Variovorax paradoxus: one gene and its partner. The protein of the gene in region 2 interacts with the protein of the main gene of each other region in a pairwise test. Links are inferred from orthologs where the notes say so. Each region holds a gene or a part of one and is shown on either strand. Other genes may lie near its edges.

What was found. The genes of interacting proteins can lie anywhere in the genome.
Region 1: the proteins of GOQ09_RS11460 (region 2) and GOQ09_RS14415 interact in binary tests that used the Escherichia coli proteins (3 or more experiments, as listed by UniProt). The link is inferred for Variovorax paradoxus from one-to-one orthologs.

What each region holds. Positions count from the first base shown.
Region 1 is NZ_CP046622.1:3,118,360-3,125,425, forward strand. What follows is about bases 1,880-4,793. They hold GOQ09_RS14415 (ABC-F family ATP-binding cassette domain-containing protein), read left to right. Parts: upstream 1,880-2,282; coding sequence 2,283-4,304; downstream 4,305-4,793. Other genes in these bases: prmB (50S ribosomal protein L3 N(5)-glutamine methyltransferase), read left to right, coding at 1,880-2,146; GOQ09_RS14420 (hypothetical protein), read left to right, coding at 4,332-4,793. Also shown: GOQ09_RS14400 (PilT/PilU family type 4a pilus ATPase), read left to right, coding at 1-65; dapE (succinyl-diaminopimelate desuccinylase), read left to right, coding at 93-1,268; more of prmB, read left to right, coding at 1,265-1,879; more of GOQ09_RS14420, read left to right, coding at 4,794-4,835; GOQ09_RS14425 (helix-turn-helix domain-containing protein), read left to right, coding at 5,208-5,924; GOQ09_RS14430 (amidohydrolase family protein), read left to right, coding at 6,193-7,065. UniProt on the Escherichia coli protein: Genetic data indicate it may be involved in ribosome assembly or function.
Region 2 is NZ_CP046622.1:2,433,454-2,441,024, forward strand. Bases 1,966-5,384 are described here. They hold GOQ09_RS11460 (2-oxoglutarate dehydrogenase E1 component), read left to right. Parts: upstream 1,966-2,307; coding sequence 2,308-5,184; downstream 5,185-5,384. Other genes in these bases: GOQ09_RS11455 (propionate--CoA ligase), read left to right, coding at 1,966-2,129; odhB (2-oxoglutarate dehydrogenase complex dihydrolipoyllysine-residue succinyltransferase), read left to right, coding at 5,240-5,384. In the rest of the region: GOQ09_RS11450 (isochorismatase family protein), read left to right, coding at 1-58; more of GOQ09_RS11455, read left to right, coding at 216-1,965; more of odhB, read left to right, coding at 5,385-6,502; lpdA (dihydrolipoyl dehydrogenase), read left to right, coding at 6,516-7,571. UniProt on the Escherichia coli protein: E1 component of the 2-oxoglutarate dehydrogenase (OGDH) complex which catalyzes the decarboxylation of 2-oxoglutarate, the first step in the conversion of 2-oxoglutarate to succinyl-CoA and CO(2).

The DNA.
Region 1 (7,066 bases), 680 kb from region 2 along the record:
GCCACCTGACGGATCAGGTCGACGAACCCACCTTTACAGACATCACGCTGGACGTGAAGTTCTGACCGACCCAGCCCCCTGGCTTTTTTCCGATGTCCCGCACGCTCCAGCTCGCCGAACAACTCATCTCGCGCCCCTCCGTCACTCCCGAGGATGCGGGCTGCCAACAGATCATCGGCGAGCGGCTGGCGCCGCTGGGCTTCACGCTTGAAACCATCGAGAGCGGCCCGGCCGACTTTCGCGTGACCAACCTGTGGGCGGTGCGCCGGCCCGCCGGGGCTGCGGCAACAAAGACGCTGGTGTTCGCCGGCCACACCGACGTGGTGCCCACCGGCCCGCTCGAGCAATGGACCAGCCACCCCTTTACGCCCACGCACCGCGGCGGCAAGCTCTACGGCCGCGGCGCCTGCGACATGAAGACCTCGGTTGCCGCCTTCGTGGTATCGATCGAAGAGTTCCTCAAGGCCACGCCCGACCCCAAGCTCACGCTCGCGCTGCTGCTCACCAGCGATGAAGAAGGCCCCGGCGTCGACGGTACCGTCGTCGTGTGCAACGCCCTGGCCGCGCGCGGCGAAACCATCGACTACTGCATCGTCGGCGAGCCCACCGCCGTCCAGCGCTGCGGCGACATGATCAAGAACGGCCGCCGCGGCACCATGAGCGGCAAGCTCACCGTGAACGGCGTGCAGGGGCACATCGCGTATCCGCACCTGGCAAAAAACCCGGTTCACGCCTTTGCGCCTGCGCTGGCCGAACTGGTGGCCATCAACGCGGCCGCGGGCTGGGACGCGGGCAATGCGTACTTCCAGCCCACCAGCTGGCAGATCAGCAATTTCCACTCGGGCACCGGCGCGAGCAACGTGATTCCGGGCAGCGCGGTCATCGATTTCAACTTCCGCTTTTCGACCGAGTCGACACCCGAATCGCTGCAGAAGCGCGTGCATGCGGTGCTCGATGCCCATGGCATCGACTACACGCTTGCGTGGACCGTGGGCGGCCTGCCGTTTCTCACCACGCCCGGCGAACTGGTGGCGTCGGTGCAAGCGGCTATTGCCGATGAAACCGGCATCCAGACGGAGCTGTCGACCAGCGGCGGCACCAGCGATGCCCGCTTCATCGCCAATATCTGCAAGCAGGTGGTCGAGCTTGGTCCGGTCAACGCCAGCATCCACAAGATCGATGAGCACATCGATGTGGCCGAAATCGAGACGCTGAAGAACATCTACAAGCGCACGCTGGAGCGGCTCGAAGCGTCGCTGGCTCAATGAGCACCGTCATCGAACTGATCGAGGCCGGCGCAAGGCGGCTCGAAGAAGCCGGCGTCGCCTTCGGCCACGGCACCGCCAACGCCTTTGACGAAGCCGCCTGGCTTGTGCTGTGGCGCCTGAAGCTGCCGCTGGATGACCTGGACGGGGTGGCCGACACGCCCGTGTCCCCGGCCGATGCCGGCAAGGTGCAGGCGCTCATCGAAGAGCGCATTGCCACGCGCAAGCCCGCCGCCTATCTCACGAAGGAAGCGTGGCTGCAGGGCGTGCCCTTCTACGTGGACGAGCGCGCCATCGTGCCGCGCAGCTTCATCGCCGAACTGATTGCAGACGGCAGCATCGACTACTGGCTGGGCGAGCACACGCAGCGCGTGCTCGACCTGTGCACCGGCAACGGCAGCCTGGCCGTGCTCGCGGCGCTGACCTATCCGGATGTGACGGTGGATGCCGCCGACCTGTCGGTGGAGGCGCTCGAAGTGGCCGCCATCAACGTGACCCGGCACCAGCTCGACACCCGCGTGACCCTGATCGAATCAGACGGCTTGAAGAATGTGGCCGGCCCCTACGACCTGGTGCTGTGCAACCCGCCCTACGTGAACAGCGCCAGCATGGCCGCCCTGCCCGCCGAATACCGCGCCGAGCCCGAGCTTGCGCTGGCCGGCGGCATCGACGGCATGGACTTTGTGCGCCAGCTGTTCACCGACGCGCCTTCTCGCATGAGCGAGCAGGCGGTGCTGGTGCTTGAGATCGGCAACGAGCGCGACTACTTCGAGGCGGCGTTTCCGCAGCTCGAAGTGGTGTGGCTCGAAACCTCGGCCGGCGAGGACCAGGTCTTGCTGGTCACCCGCTCTGCCCTGCTGGCCGGTGCCGGCGCGCGTTAGCTGCGCCTGGCCGAGCCCCCACCGCTTTCCGCAGCCTGCGCTGCGGCCCCTTTACCGGGCGCTGTCCGCCCCTATGCCCCTTTGCGCCAGGCCGCCCGGGGCTGGGCGGGATAATCGCCCTTACGGTTCCTATTTCATGATTACTCTCAAAAACGTCATTCTTCGCCGCAGCGCCAAGGTCCTGCTCGACGGCGCCACCGTCACCCTCAACCCCGGTGAAAAGGTCGGCCTGGTGGGTCGCAACGGCGCGGGCAAGTCGACGCTGTTTGCATTGCTCAACGGCACGCTGCACGAAGACGGCGGCGACTTTTCGGTGCCCAGGCACTGGCGCATGGCCCAGGTGGCGCAGAACATGCCCGAAACCGACGAATCGGCGACCGAATTCGTGGTGGGCGGCGACACCCGCCTGACCGAGCTGCGCGAGAAGCTGGCCGCCATCGAGGCCGCCTACGAGGCCAACCCCGACGACGGCGACATCGGCATGGAACTGGCCCACGCCTACACCGACCTGGCCGATGCCGGCGAGCACGACGCGGTGCCGCGCGCGCAGGCCCTGATTCTTGGCCTCGGCTTCAAGTCGCACGAACTCGACGAGCCGGTGAACAGCTTTTCGGGCGGCTGGCGCATGCGCCTGCAGCTGGCCCGCGCGCTCATGTGCCCAAGCGACCTGCTGCTGCTCGACGAACCCACCAACCACCTGGACCTGGACGCGCTCGTCTGGCTCGAAGCCTGGCTGCAGAAGTACGCCGGCACCATGATCGTCATCAGCCACGACCGCGAGTTTCTCGATGCCGTGACCGACGTGACCCTGCACATTGCCAACGCCCAGCTCACGCGCTACGGCGGCAACTACAGCAAGTTCGAGGACATGCGCGCGCTGCAGATGGAGCAGCAGCAAGTCGCCTTCAGCAAGCAGCAGGACAAGATCGCCCACCTGCAGAAGTTCATCGACCGCTTCAAGGCCAAGGCCAGCAAGGCCAAACAGGCGCAAAGCCGCGTCAAGGCACTGGAGCGCATGGAAAGGGTTGCGCCGCTCCTGGCCGAGGCCGACTTCACCTTCGAGTTCAAGGAGCCCGGCAACATTCCGAACCCGATGCTCTCCATCAGCAACGCGAGCTTCGGCTATGAGATCGAAGGCGAAGAGCCCAAGACCATTCTGCGCGGCGTCAGCCGATCGGTGCTGGCGGGCCAGCGCATCGGCATTCTGGGTGCCAACGGCCAGGGCAAGTCGACCCTGGTGAAGACCATTGCGCGCGAGATGGGCGCGCTGGCCGGCCAGGTCACGGAGGGCAAGGGCCTCAACATCGGCTACTTCGCGCAGCAGGAACTCGACGTGCTGCGCCCGCAGGACACGCCGCTGGAGCACATGGTGCGCATGGCGCGCGAGCTCGGCAGCAGCGTGAAGGAAGCCACCGGCGAGCAGGCCCTGCGCGGCTTTCTGGGCAGCTTCAACTTCAGCGGCGACATGGTGAAGCAGCCCGTGGGCACCATGAGCGGCGGCGAAAAAGCGCGCCTGGTGCTCGCGATGATGGTGTGGCAGCGCCCCAACCTGCTGCTGCTGGACGAGCCCACCAACCACCTGGACCTTGCCACCCGCGAGGCGCTGGCCGTGGCCCTGAACGAGTTCGAAGGCACGCTGATGCTCGTGAGCCACGACCGTGCGCTGCTGCGCTCGGTGTGCGACGAATTCTGGCTCGTGGGCCGCGGCGTGGTCACCGATTTCGACGGCGACCTCGACGACTACCAACGCTACCTGCTGGACGAAGCCAAGCGGCTGCGCGAAGAGGCCAAGGTGGCCGTGCGCGAGGCGGCAAGTGCCGCTGCCCCTGCTGCGGCCCCGCCCGCAGCGCCGTCGTCCATCGAGAGCGAATCCGCGGCCGCCGGCAAGAACCCGCAGCAGCGCAAGCAGGACGCCCAGGGCCGCCAGCAACGCAGCGACCAGGCCAAGCCGATCAAGCGCGAAATCGCGCAGATCGATGAGCGCCTGGCCGCGGCGGGCACGGAACGCACCGCGCTGGAGGCGCGCCTGGCGCAGCCGCTGCCGTCAGCCGAAATTGCCGAAGCAGGCAAGCGGCTGAAAGCCCTCAACGAAGAAATCGGCCGCCTCGAAGAGCGCTGGCTGGCCCTTTCGGACCAGCTCGAGGCGCTGGCGGCCTGACCTGAACCTGCAAAGGAGACATGCGCCATGCCGTCCGCCATCGAACTGGCCCGGGGTGACGAAAAGCTCATTGCCGCGGTCCATCGCAGCCGCCGGCTGATCGGCCGCAAGGCCCTGATGGCCGCTGCCGCCAGCGCCATTCCGGTACCCGGCGTCGACTGGGCGGCCGACGCCGCCCTGCTCTCGCGGCTCGTGCCGCAAATCAGCGCCGAGTTCGGCCTTTCGGTCACGCAGGTCGAGAAGCTCGCGCCGCACCAGCGCGAGCGCATCCAGAAGGCGGCGACCACCGTCGGGGCCCTGCTGGTGGGCCGGCTGGTCACGCGCGACCTGCTGATCAAGCTTGCCCGGCATGCCGGCGTGAAGCTCACGGCCAAGCAGGCCGCCAAGTACGTGCCGATTGCCGGGCAGATCGTCTCCGCCGCGCTGGGCTACGCGGCCCTGCGCGCCTTGGGCGAGCAGCACATCAAGGACTGCGTGCGCGTCAGCTCGACCCTCGCCTTATCGCCTCCCGAACCGCATGCGCCCGCCTGAAGGCGCAGTCGTCGAACAGCGCAAGGCCGACATAACCCGCGGTGACCAGGCCCGAAACGGCGAGCCCACCCAGGCCGTAGTCCCGCAGGCGAAATCCATAGAACAGCGCTACGGCAGACAGCAGCGCCAATAGCGCGCAAAGCGCGCGGTCGAGCCGAAGGCCCGGTGTCGATGGCCTTTGCATGGCTCAGCCCGCGCGGTGAGCCCGGTGGCGGCACGGCCTTGCGCCGCCCGCCGGTTTTTCGATCTGCTTTTGCGTTGGCCTTGCAGCCTTCAGCGCCAGCACCAACTTGCGTGGTTTCATGGCAAATACTCCCTTTCAACTATTCTAAAGTCCAAGTTGAATATTCGCCTGCGCTTAAATGTGCGCCCATGGAGACTATTGCAGCGCGTGCACTGGCAGCACGCAAATTTGCGAAGATGACCCAGAAGCAGGCTGAAGCCGCTTCGGGCGTCAAGCAGTCGAACATTTCAAAGATCGAGCGCGGCGACACCGGCCGCTCGATGGGCCTGCTTGCCTTGGCACGCGCGTATCGCGTCGACCCCAATTGGCTCGACACCGGCGACGGCCCGGCTCCATGGGACACGGTGCAACAGCGTCCGGCCCGCGACAATGCCAACGAACCGCCGGGCCCCTACCGGGTTACGCGCACCCCGCCTCCCATCCCGTCGTTCAGCCCGGGCACGCCCGGCACCGTGCCGCTCATCGCTTGGGCGGATGCCGCCTGCTGGAGCACCCCCGGACGGGCGCCGCTGGAGGCCGAGCGATGGATTCCCTGCGTTGCGCATCACAGCGCCGGCAATACCTATGCGCTGCGCGTGCGCGGCGACAGCATGACTGCCCCGAGCGGCAGCATGAAGAGCTACCCCGCGGAATCGATCATCTTCGTCGACACGCTGCGAACAGCGCCCGAAGACGGCGAGCGCGTCATCGCCAAGCTCGAGTCGAGCAACGAGATCACCTTCAAGGTCTTTAAGGAAGAAGACGGCCGCCGATGGCTGCTGCCGCTCAACCCCAACCACGAGCCGATACGCATGGAATTCACCGTACTCGGCACTGTCATCGGCAAGTGGGAAGACGAGGACTGACAGCGCGCCAGGTCAGGTTGCAAGCAGGTTGGGGGCACATAGTAGAGGTTCTTTCTCCCTGTGGCCTGCATTCCTCTCTGATCCTCCCTCCTCCAGCAGGTCACCTTCCAGCCCGCCCTCGTGCGGGCTGTTTTTTTGCCTTGATTCGTCCGCCTTGTGCCATGCCGAAACGCGCTAGCTGCTAGCGCGTTTTCGTGCTCGCCGCGTGCGGCGATCCTGCGCAAGATACGCAGCTATGCAAACAGCACGCACCGCGGCCGCCAGCACAATGGACAAGGACTGGCTATGTTTTCACCCGGCGCCGTCGAAGCCCCGCTTCATCCCGCCGCCGGGCGCGGTGGACGCGCATTGCCACGTCTTCGGGCCGGGCGCCGTGTTCCCTTATGCGCCGCAGCGCAAATACACGCCGTGCGATGCCTCCAGGGAACAGCTCTTCGCACTGCGCGATCTGCTGGGCTTCGAGCGCAATGTGATCGTGCAAGCCACCTGCCACGGCAACGACAACCGCGCCCTGCTCGACGCCATTGCGCATTCGAACGGGCGTGCCCGCGGCGTAGCCTCGGTCGACCCCGCCGTGAGCGACGCCGAACTCCGCGCGTTGCACGACGCCGGCGTGCGCGGCGTGCGCTTCAACTTTCTGAAGCGGCTGACCGACTTCACGCCGCGCGAGGTGCTGATGAACATTGCCGAGCGCATCGCGCCGCTGGGCTGGCACGTGGTGGTGTATTTCGAAGCGCAAGACCTGCCCGAGCTCTGGGATTTCTTCACCAGCCTGCCCACCACGGTGGTGGTCGACCACATGGGCCGGCCCGACGTTGGCCAGCGCGTCGACGCGCCGCAGTTCGAACGCTTTGTGCAGCTGCTGCGCGAGCATTCGAATGTCTGGTCCAAGGTGAGCTGTCCCGAGCGCCTGTCGCTTTCCGGCCCGCCGACCTACGACGACGTGGTCCCTTTCGCGCGGCGACTGGTCGAGGAGTTTCCAGACCGCGTGCTGTGGGGCACCGATTGGCCGCACCCCAACCTCAAGACACACATGCCCGACGACGGCACGCTGGTCGACATGATTCCGCGCATTGCGCCAACGGAAGAACTCCAGCGCAAGTTGCTGGTGGACAACCCGTTGCGGCTGTACTGGGCGTAGG
Region 2 (7,571 bases):
ATGGCTGCGCACGGCCGAGCACCCGGCGTTCCCCGAGTTGCTGAAGATCGTTCGATAGCCTTGCGATCGGCCCCTTGGCAGGGCTGGACTTGCACGGGCGAAACCTGATTGTCCGGCCCGTCAGCTTGCTGCAAGATCGACCTCCATAATTATGAATTCAGTTTTAGGCGGCGCTGATCGCCGGAGCTGACTTCCAAAACAAGGAGACATCGCAAATGAGCCGCTACGAAGAGTTCTATCGCCAGTCGGTGGACGCGCCCGAGGCCTTCTGGGCCGAGCAGGCCAGGCTGATCGATTGGAAGACGCCGCCGGCCCGGGTTCTGGACGCCAGCCAGCCGCCATTTGCCCGCTGGTTCGTGGACGGAACCACCAACCTGTGCCACAACGCGGTCGACCGGCACCTGGCCGCACGAGGCGATCAGCCTGCGTTGATCTTCGTATCGACCGAAACCGGCACCGAAAGAACCTACAGCTTCCGCGAGCTGCATGCCGAAGTGCAGCGCACCGCGGCCAGCCTGGTCGCGCTCGGGGTGGGCAAGGGCGACCGCGTGCTCATCTATATGCCGATGATTCCGGAGGCCGCATTCGCCATGCTGGCCTGCGCACGGATCGGTGCGATCCACTGCGTGGTTTTCGGCGGTTTTGCGAGCGGCTCGCTGGCGGCGCGCATCGAGGACGCAGAACCCAAGGTGGTGGTGAGCGCCGATGCGGGCTCGCGCGGCGGCAAGGTCATTGCGTACAAGCCGCTGCTGGACGAGGCCATCCGGATTTCGAAGCACAAGCCGTCGGCCGTGCTGTTGACCGATCGCGGCCTGGCTCCCATGGCGCTGACCGCCGGCCGCGACCATCTGGCTGCCGAGCTGAACCTGAAGCACGGCGACACCGAGATCCCGTGCACCTGGCTGGCTGCCACCGACATCAGCTACACCATCTACACGAGCGGCACCACGGGCAAGCCGAAGGGCGTGCAGCGCGATGTCGGCGGCTATGCGGTGGCGCTGGCCGCCAGCATGAAGCACATCTTCGACGGACGGCCGGGCGAAACCTATTTTTCGACCAGCGATATCGGGTGGGTGGTGGGCCACAGCTACATCGTCTATGGACCGCTGATCGGCGGCATGGCCACCCTCATGTACGAGGGACTCCCCACGCAGGGCATCGACAAGCAGCCCGACGGCGGCATCTGGTGGCGCCTGGTCGAAAAGTACAAGGTCACCGTAATGTTCAGCGCGCCCACCGCGGTGCGCGTGCTCAAGAAGCAAGACCCGGCGCTGCTGAAGAAGTACGACCTGTCGAGCCTGCGCGCGCTGTTCCTGGCGGGCGAACCGCTCGACGAGCCCACCGCGCGGTGGATCGCCGACGGGCTGGGCGTGCCGATCATCGACAACTACTGGCAGACCGAATCGGGCTGGCCGATCATCACCATTGCCAACGGGGTCGAGCAAAAGCCCAGCAAGTTCGGCAGCCCCGGCGTGCCGATGTACGGCTTTCGCGTGAAGATCCTGCACGAGTCCACCGGCGAGGAGCTGACCGGCGCCAACGAGAAGGGCGTGGTCGTGATCGAAGGCCCCACGCCGCCGGGCTTCATGCAAACGGTGTGGAAAGACGACAAGCGCTTCGTCGACACCTATTGGAAATCCATACCCGGCAAGATGGTCTATTCGACCTTCGACTGGGGCATTCGCGACGAAGACGGCTACTTCTACATCCTCGGCCGCACCGACGACGTGATCAACGTGGCCGGCCACCGCCTCGGCACGCGCGAGATCGAGGAGAGCATCTCGGGCCATGCAGGTGTGGCCGAGGTGGCGGTGGTCGGCGTGGCCGACGCGCTCAAGGGGCAGGTGGCCATGGCCTTTGTCGTGCCCAGGGACGGCGGGGCGGCTACCAATGCCGATGCAGCGCTGAAGCTGGAGGGCGAAATCATGAAAGTGGTGGCCGACCAGCTCGGCGCCCTGGCACGGCCGGCTCGCGTGCGCTTTGTGAACGGGCTGCCCAAGACCCGCAGCGGCAAGCTGCTGCGGCGCGCCATCCAGGCCGTGTGCGAGCAGCGCGACCCCGGCGACCTGACCACCATCGACGACCCCGCCACGCTGCAGCAGATCAAACAGCTACTTTCTTCTGACTGAATGAGCAAGGGCTATCTTGCGAAGTTGCGCCGAGCCGTCATATGTCTGACGTGGCACAATGCCAGGGTACTCAGGCCCTTCCCCAGCCACAGTCGCATCCGCCAACCGGTTCAGCCGTGTCGCGGAAGGTTTCTTAACCAGCTAGTGCTTCCTTCAGGGAAGCGAAGGTCAGCGGAATATGAGCGATTCTTCTACGCCATCGGCGTACACCGCCTATCAAGGCAACACCTACCTCTTCGGCGGCAACGCGCCCTATGTCGAGGAGATGTACGAAAACTACCTTGCCAACCCCGGTAGCGTGCCTGACAACTGGCGCTCGTATTTCGATGCGCTGCAGAATGTCCCCGCCGTCGACGGCACCAATGCGCGCGACGTGCCGCACCAGCCGGTCATCAACGCCTTTGCCGAACGTGCCAAGCAGGGCACCACCCGCGTGGTCCAGGCCAGCGGCGCAGACTCCGAGCTCGGCCGCAAGCGCACCGCTGTCCAGCAGCTGATTGCCGCCTACCGCAACGTCGGCGCCCGCTGGGCCGACCTCGACCCGCTCAAGCGCGCCGAGCGCCCGGCCATTCCGGAACTCGAGCCCTCGTTCTACGGCTTCACCGACGCCGACCTCGAGACGGTGTTCAACACCAGCAATACCTTCTTCGGCAAAGAGACCATGTCGCTGCGCGACCTGCTCAATGCCCTGCGCGAAACGTACTGCGGCACCATGGGCGCCGAGTACATGTACACCACCGACCAGAACCACAAGCGCTGGTGGCAGCAAAAGCTCGAAAGCGCCCGCACCAACCCCAAGCTGACGGCCGAGCAGAAGAAGCACGTGCTGAACCGCCTGACCGCGGCCGAAGGCCTCGAGCGCTTTCTTCACACCAAGTACGTCGGCCAGAAGCGCTTTTCGCTCGAAGGCGGCGAGAGCTTCATCGTCTCGATGGACGAGCTCATCAACCAGGCGGGCATCAAGGGCGTGCAGGAAATCGTGATCGGCATGGCCCACCGCGGCCGCCTGAACGTGCTGGTCAATTCGCTGGGCAAGCTGCCGGCCGACCTGTTCGCCGAGTTCGACCATACCGCTCCTGAAGACCTGCCGAGCGGCGACGTCAAGTACCACCAGGGCTTCAGCTCCGACGTGACCACCCCTGGCGGCCCGGTGCACCTGAGCCTTGCGTTCAACCCCTCGCACCTCGAAATCGTGAACCCCGTGGTCGAGGGCTCCGTGCGTTCGCGCATGGACCGCCGCGCCGACCCGCAAGGCAAGCAGGTGCTGCCCGTGCTCGTGCACGGCGACGCCGCCTTCGCAGGCCAGGGCGTGGTGATGGAAACGCTGGCGCTGGCCGAAACGCGCGGCTACTTCACAGGCGGCACGGTTCACATCGTCATCAACAACCAGATCGGCTTCACCACCAGCGACCCGCGCGACAGCCGCTCGACGCTGTACTGCTCGGACATCGTCAAGATGATCGAGGCGCCGGTGCTGCACGTGAACGGCGACGACCCGGAAGCCGTGGTGCTGGCAACCCAGCTCGCCCTCGAGTTCCGCATGGAGTTCCAGAAGGACGTGGTCGTGGACATCGTCTGCTTCCGCAAGCTGGGCCACAACGAGCAGGACACCCCCTCGCTCACCCAGCCGCTCATGTACAAGAAGATCGCCCAGCACCCCGGCACGCGCAAGCTGTACGCCGACAAGCTGGCCGCTCAGGGCCTGGGTGACACGCTCGGCGACGACATGGTCAAGGCGCAGCGCGCGGCCTTCGACGAAGGCAAGAACACCATCGACCCGGTGCTCACCAACTTCAAGAGCAAGTACGCGGTCGACTGGAGCCCCTATCTCAACAAGAAGTGGACCGACGCCGGCGACACGGCCATTCCGTCGAGCGAGTGGAAGCGCCTGGCCGAGAAGATCACCACGGTGCCGGCCGGCTTCACGGTGCACCCGCTCGTGAAGAAGGTGCTGGACGACCGCGCCGCCATGGGCCGCGGTGACGTGAACGTCGACTGGGGCATGGGCGAGCACATGGCTTTCGCCTCTCTGGTGGCCAGCGGCTACCCGGTTCGCCTCTCGGGCGAGGACTCGGGCCGTGGCACCTTCACGCACCGCCACGCCGTGCTGCACGATCAGAACCGCGAAAAGTTCGACGTTGGCACCTACACGCCGCTGCAGAACGTGGCTGAAAACCAGGCACCGTTCGTCGTCATCGATTCCATCCTTTCGGAAGAAGCCGTGCTCGCGTTCGAATACGGCTACGCCTCGAACGATCCGAATACGCTGGTCATCTGGGAAGCCCAGTTCGGCGACTTCGTGAACGGCGCGCAAGTGGTGATCGACCAGTTCATTGCCTCGGGCGAAGTGAAGTGGGGCCGCGTCAACGGCCTGACCATGATGCTGCCGCACGGCTACGAAGGCCAGGGCCCGGAGCACAGCTCGGCACGCCTGGAGCGTTTCATGCAGCTGAGCGCGGACACCAACATGCAAGTGGTGCAGCCGACCACGGCCAGCCAGATCTTCCACGTGCTGCGCCGCCAGATGGTGCGCAACCTGCGCAAGCCGCTCATCATCCTCACGCCCAAGTCGCTGCTGCGCAACAAGGACGCAACGTCGCCGCTGTCCGAGTTCACCAAGGGCAGCTTCCAGACGGTCATTCCGGACACCAAGGGCCTGAAGGCGGAGAAGGTCAAGCGCCTGATCGCCTGCTCGGGCAAGGTCTACTACGACCTGTTCAAGAAGCGCGAAGAGCAGGGCAACGAGGACGTGGCCATCATCCGCGTCGAGCAGCTCTACCCGTTCCCGCACAAGGCTTTTGCCGCCGAGATCAAGAAGTACCCGAATCTCGTCGACGTGGTCTGGTGCCAGGACGAGCCGCAGAACCAGGGCGCCTGGTTCTTCGTGCAGCACTACATCCACGAAAACATGCAGGAAGGCCAGAAGCTCGGCTACTCCGGCCGTGCCGCTTCGGCGTCGCCGGCGGTGGGCTACTCGCACCTGCACCAGGAACAGCAGAAGGCGCTCGTCGATGGCGCATTTGGCAAGCTCAAGGGCTTCGTGCTGACCAAGTAATCAAAAGCCTCTTTTCACACGAACACCCTCAAGAACAAAACGGAGCTCACTCCAAATGTCTATCGTAGAAGTCAAAGTCCCCCAGCTTTCCGAATCCGTGGCCGAGGCCACCATGCTCACCTGGAATAAGAAGGCCGGCGAAGCCGTCGCCATCGATGAAATCCTGATCGAGATCGAGACCGACAAGGTCGTGCTCGAAGTGCCCGCGCCCTCGGCCGGGGTGCTGGCTGAAATCGTGCAGCCCGATGGCGCCACCGTGGTGGCCGATCAGCTGATCGCCAAGATCGACACCGAAGGCAAGGGTGCGGCCGCCGCACCTGCGGCAGCGCCCGCTGCCGCTCCGGCTCCCGCCGCTGCACCGGCCCCCGCGGCCGCTGCCGCAGCCGCCGGCGGTTCGAAGTCCGACGTGGCGATGCCCGCCGCCGCCAAGCTGCTGGCCGACAACAACCTGAAGACCAGCGACGTGGCCGGCACCGGCAAGGACGGCCGCGTCACCAAGGGCGACGTGCTCGGCGCCGTGGCTTCGGGCGCCAAGCCCGCCGCCACCGTGGCCGCACCGGCCGCCAAGCCGGCGCTGCCGCAGGTTTCCGCACCCAGCAGCGCGGCCGACCTGGGTGAACGCCCCGAGCAGCGCGTGCCAATGAGCCGCCTGCGCGCCCGCATTGCCGAGCGCCTGCTGCAATCGCAATCGACCAACGCCATCCTCACGACGTTCAACGAAGTGAACATGGCGCCCGTCATGGAACTGCGCAAGCGCTTCCAGGACAGCTTCACCAAGGAACACGGCGTGAAGCTCGGCTTCATGAGCTTCTTCGTGAAGGCCGCGGTGCATGCGCTGAAGAAGTACCCGGTGATCAACGCGTCGGTCGACGGCAACGACATCCTGTACCACGGCTACTTCGACATCGGTATTGCCGTCGGTTCGCCGCGCGGCCTGGTGGTGCCCATCCTGCGCAACGCCGACCAGATGAGCTTTGCCGACATCGAGAAGAAGATTGCCGAATACGGCAAGAAGGCGCAAGACGGCAAGCTCGGCATCGAAGAGATGACCGGCGGCACGTTCTCCATTTCGAACGGCGGCACCTTCGGCTCGATGCTTTCGACCCCGATCATCAATCCGCCCCAGTCCGCGATCCTCGGCGTGCACGCCACCAAGGACCGCGCCGTGGTCGAGAACGGCCAGATCGTCATCCGCCCGATGAACTACCTTGCCATGAGCTACGACCACCGCATCATCGACGGCCGCGAAGCCGTGCTGGGCCTGGTCGCCATGAAGGAAGCGCTGGAAGATCCGTCGCGCCTCTTGTTCGACATCTGAGGAGACTGATCAGATGGCAAACAAACAATTCGACGTCATCGTCATCGGCGGTGGCCCCGGCGGCTACATCGCCGCCATTCGCGCGGCGCAACTCGGCTTCAACGTCGCGTGTATCGACGAGTGGAAGAACGGCAAGGGCGGCCCGGCACCGGGCGGCACCTGCACCAACGTCGGCTGCATTCCGTCGAAGGCGCTGCTGCAATCGTCGGAGCACTTCGAGCAGGCCGGCCACCACTTTGCGGACCACGGCATCAAGGTCGAGGGCCTGGGCCTCGACATCGACAAGATGCTGGCCCGCAAGGACCAGGTCGTGAAGCAGAACAACGACGGCATCCTGTACCTGTTCAAGAAGAACAAGATCAGCTTCTTCCATGGCCGCGGCTCGTTCGTGAAAACCGACGAAACCGGCTATGAAATCAAGGTGGCGGGCGCCGCCGAAGAATCGATCAGCGGCAAGCACATCATCGTGGCCACGGGCTCCAACGCCCGCGCATTGCCCGGCACGCCTTTCGATGAAGAGAACATTCTCTCGAACGACGGCGCGCTGCGCATCGGCGCGGTGCCGAAGAAGCTGGGCCTGATCGGCTCCGGCGTCATCGGCCTCGAAATGGGCTCTGTGTGGCGCCGCCTCGGTGCCGAAGTCACGGTGCTCGAAGCCCTGCCGACCTTCCTCGGCGCGGTGGACGAGCAGATCGCCAAGGAAGCCAAGAAGGCCTTCGACAAGCAGAAGCTCAAGATCGAACTCGGCGTCAAGGTCGGCGAGATCAAGTCGTCGAAGAAGGGCGTGAGCGTTGCCTGGACCAATGCCAAGGGCGAAGCCCAGACGCTCGAGGTCGACAAGCTGATCGTCTCGATCGGCCGCGTGCCCAACACCATTGGCCTGAACGCCGAAGCCGTGGGCCTGAAGCTGGACGAGCGCGGTGCCATTGCCGTGGACGACGATTGCAAGACCAGCCTGCCCAACGTGTGGGCCATCGGCGACGTGGTTCGCGGTCCGATGCTCGCGCACAAGGCCGAGGAAGAGGGCGTTGCGGTTGCTGAGCGCATTGCGGGCCAGCATGGCCATGTC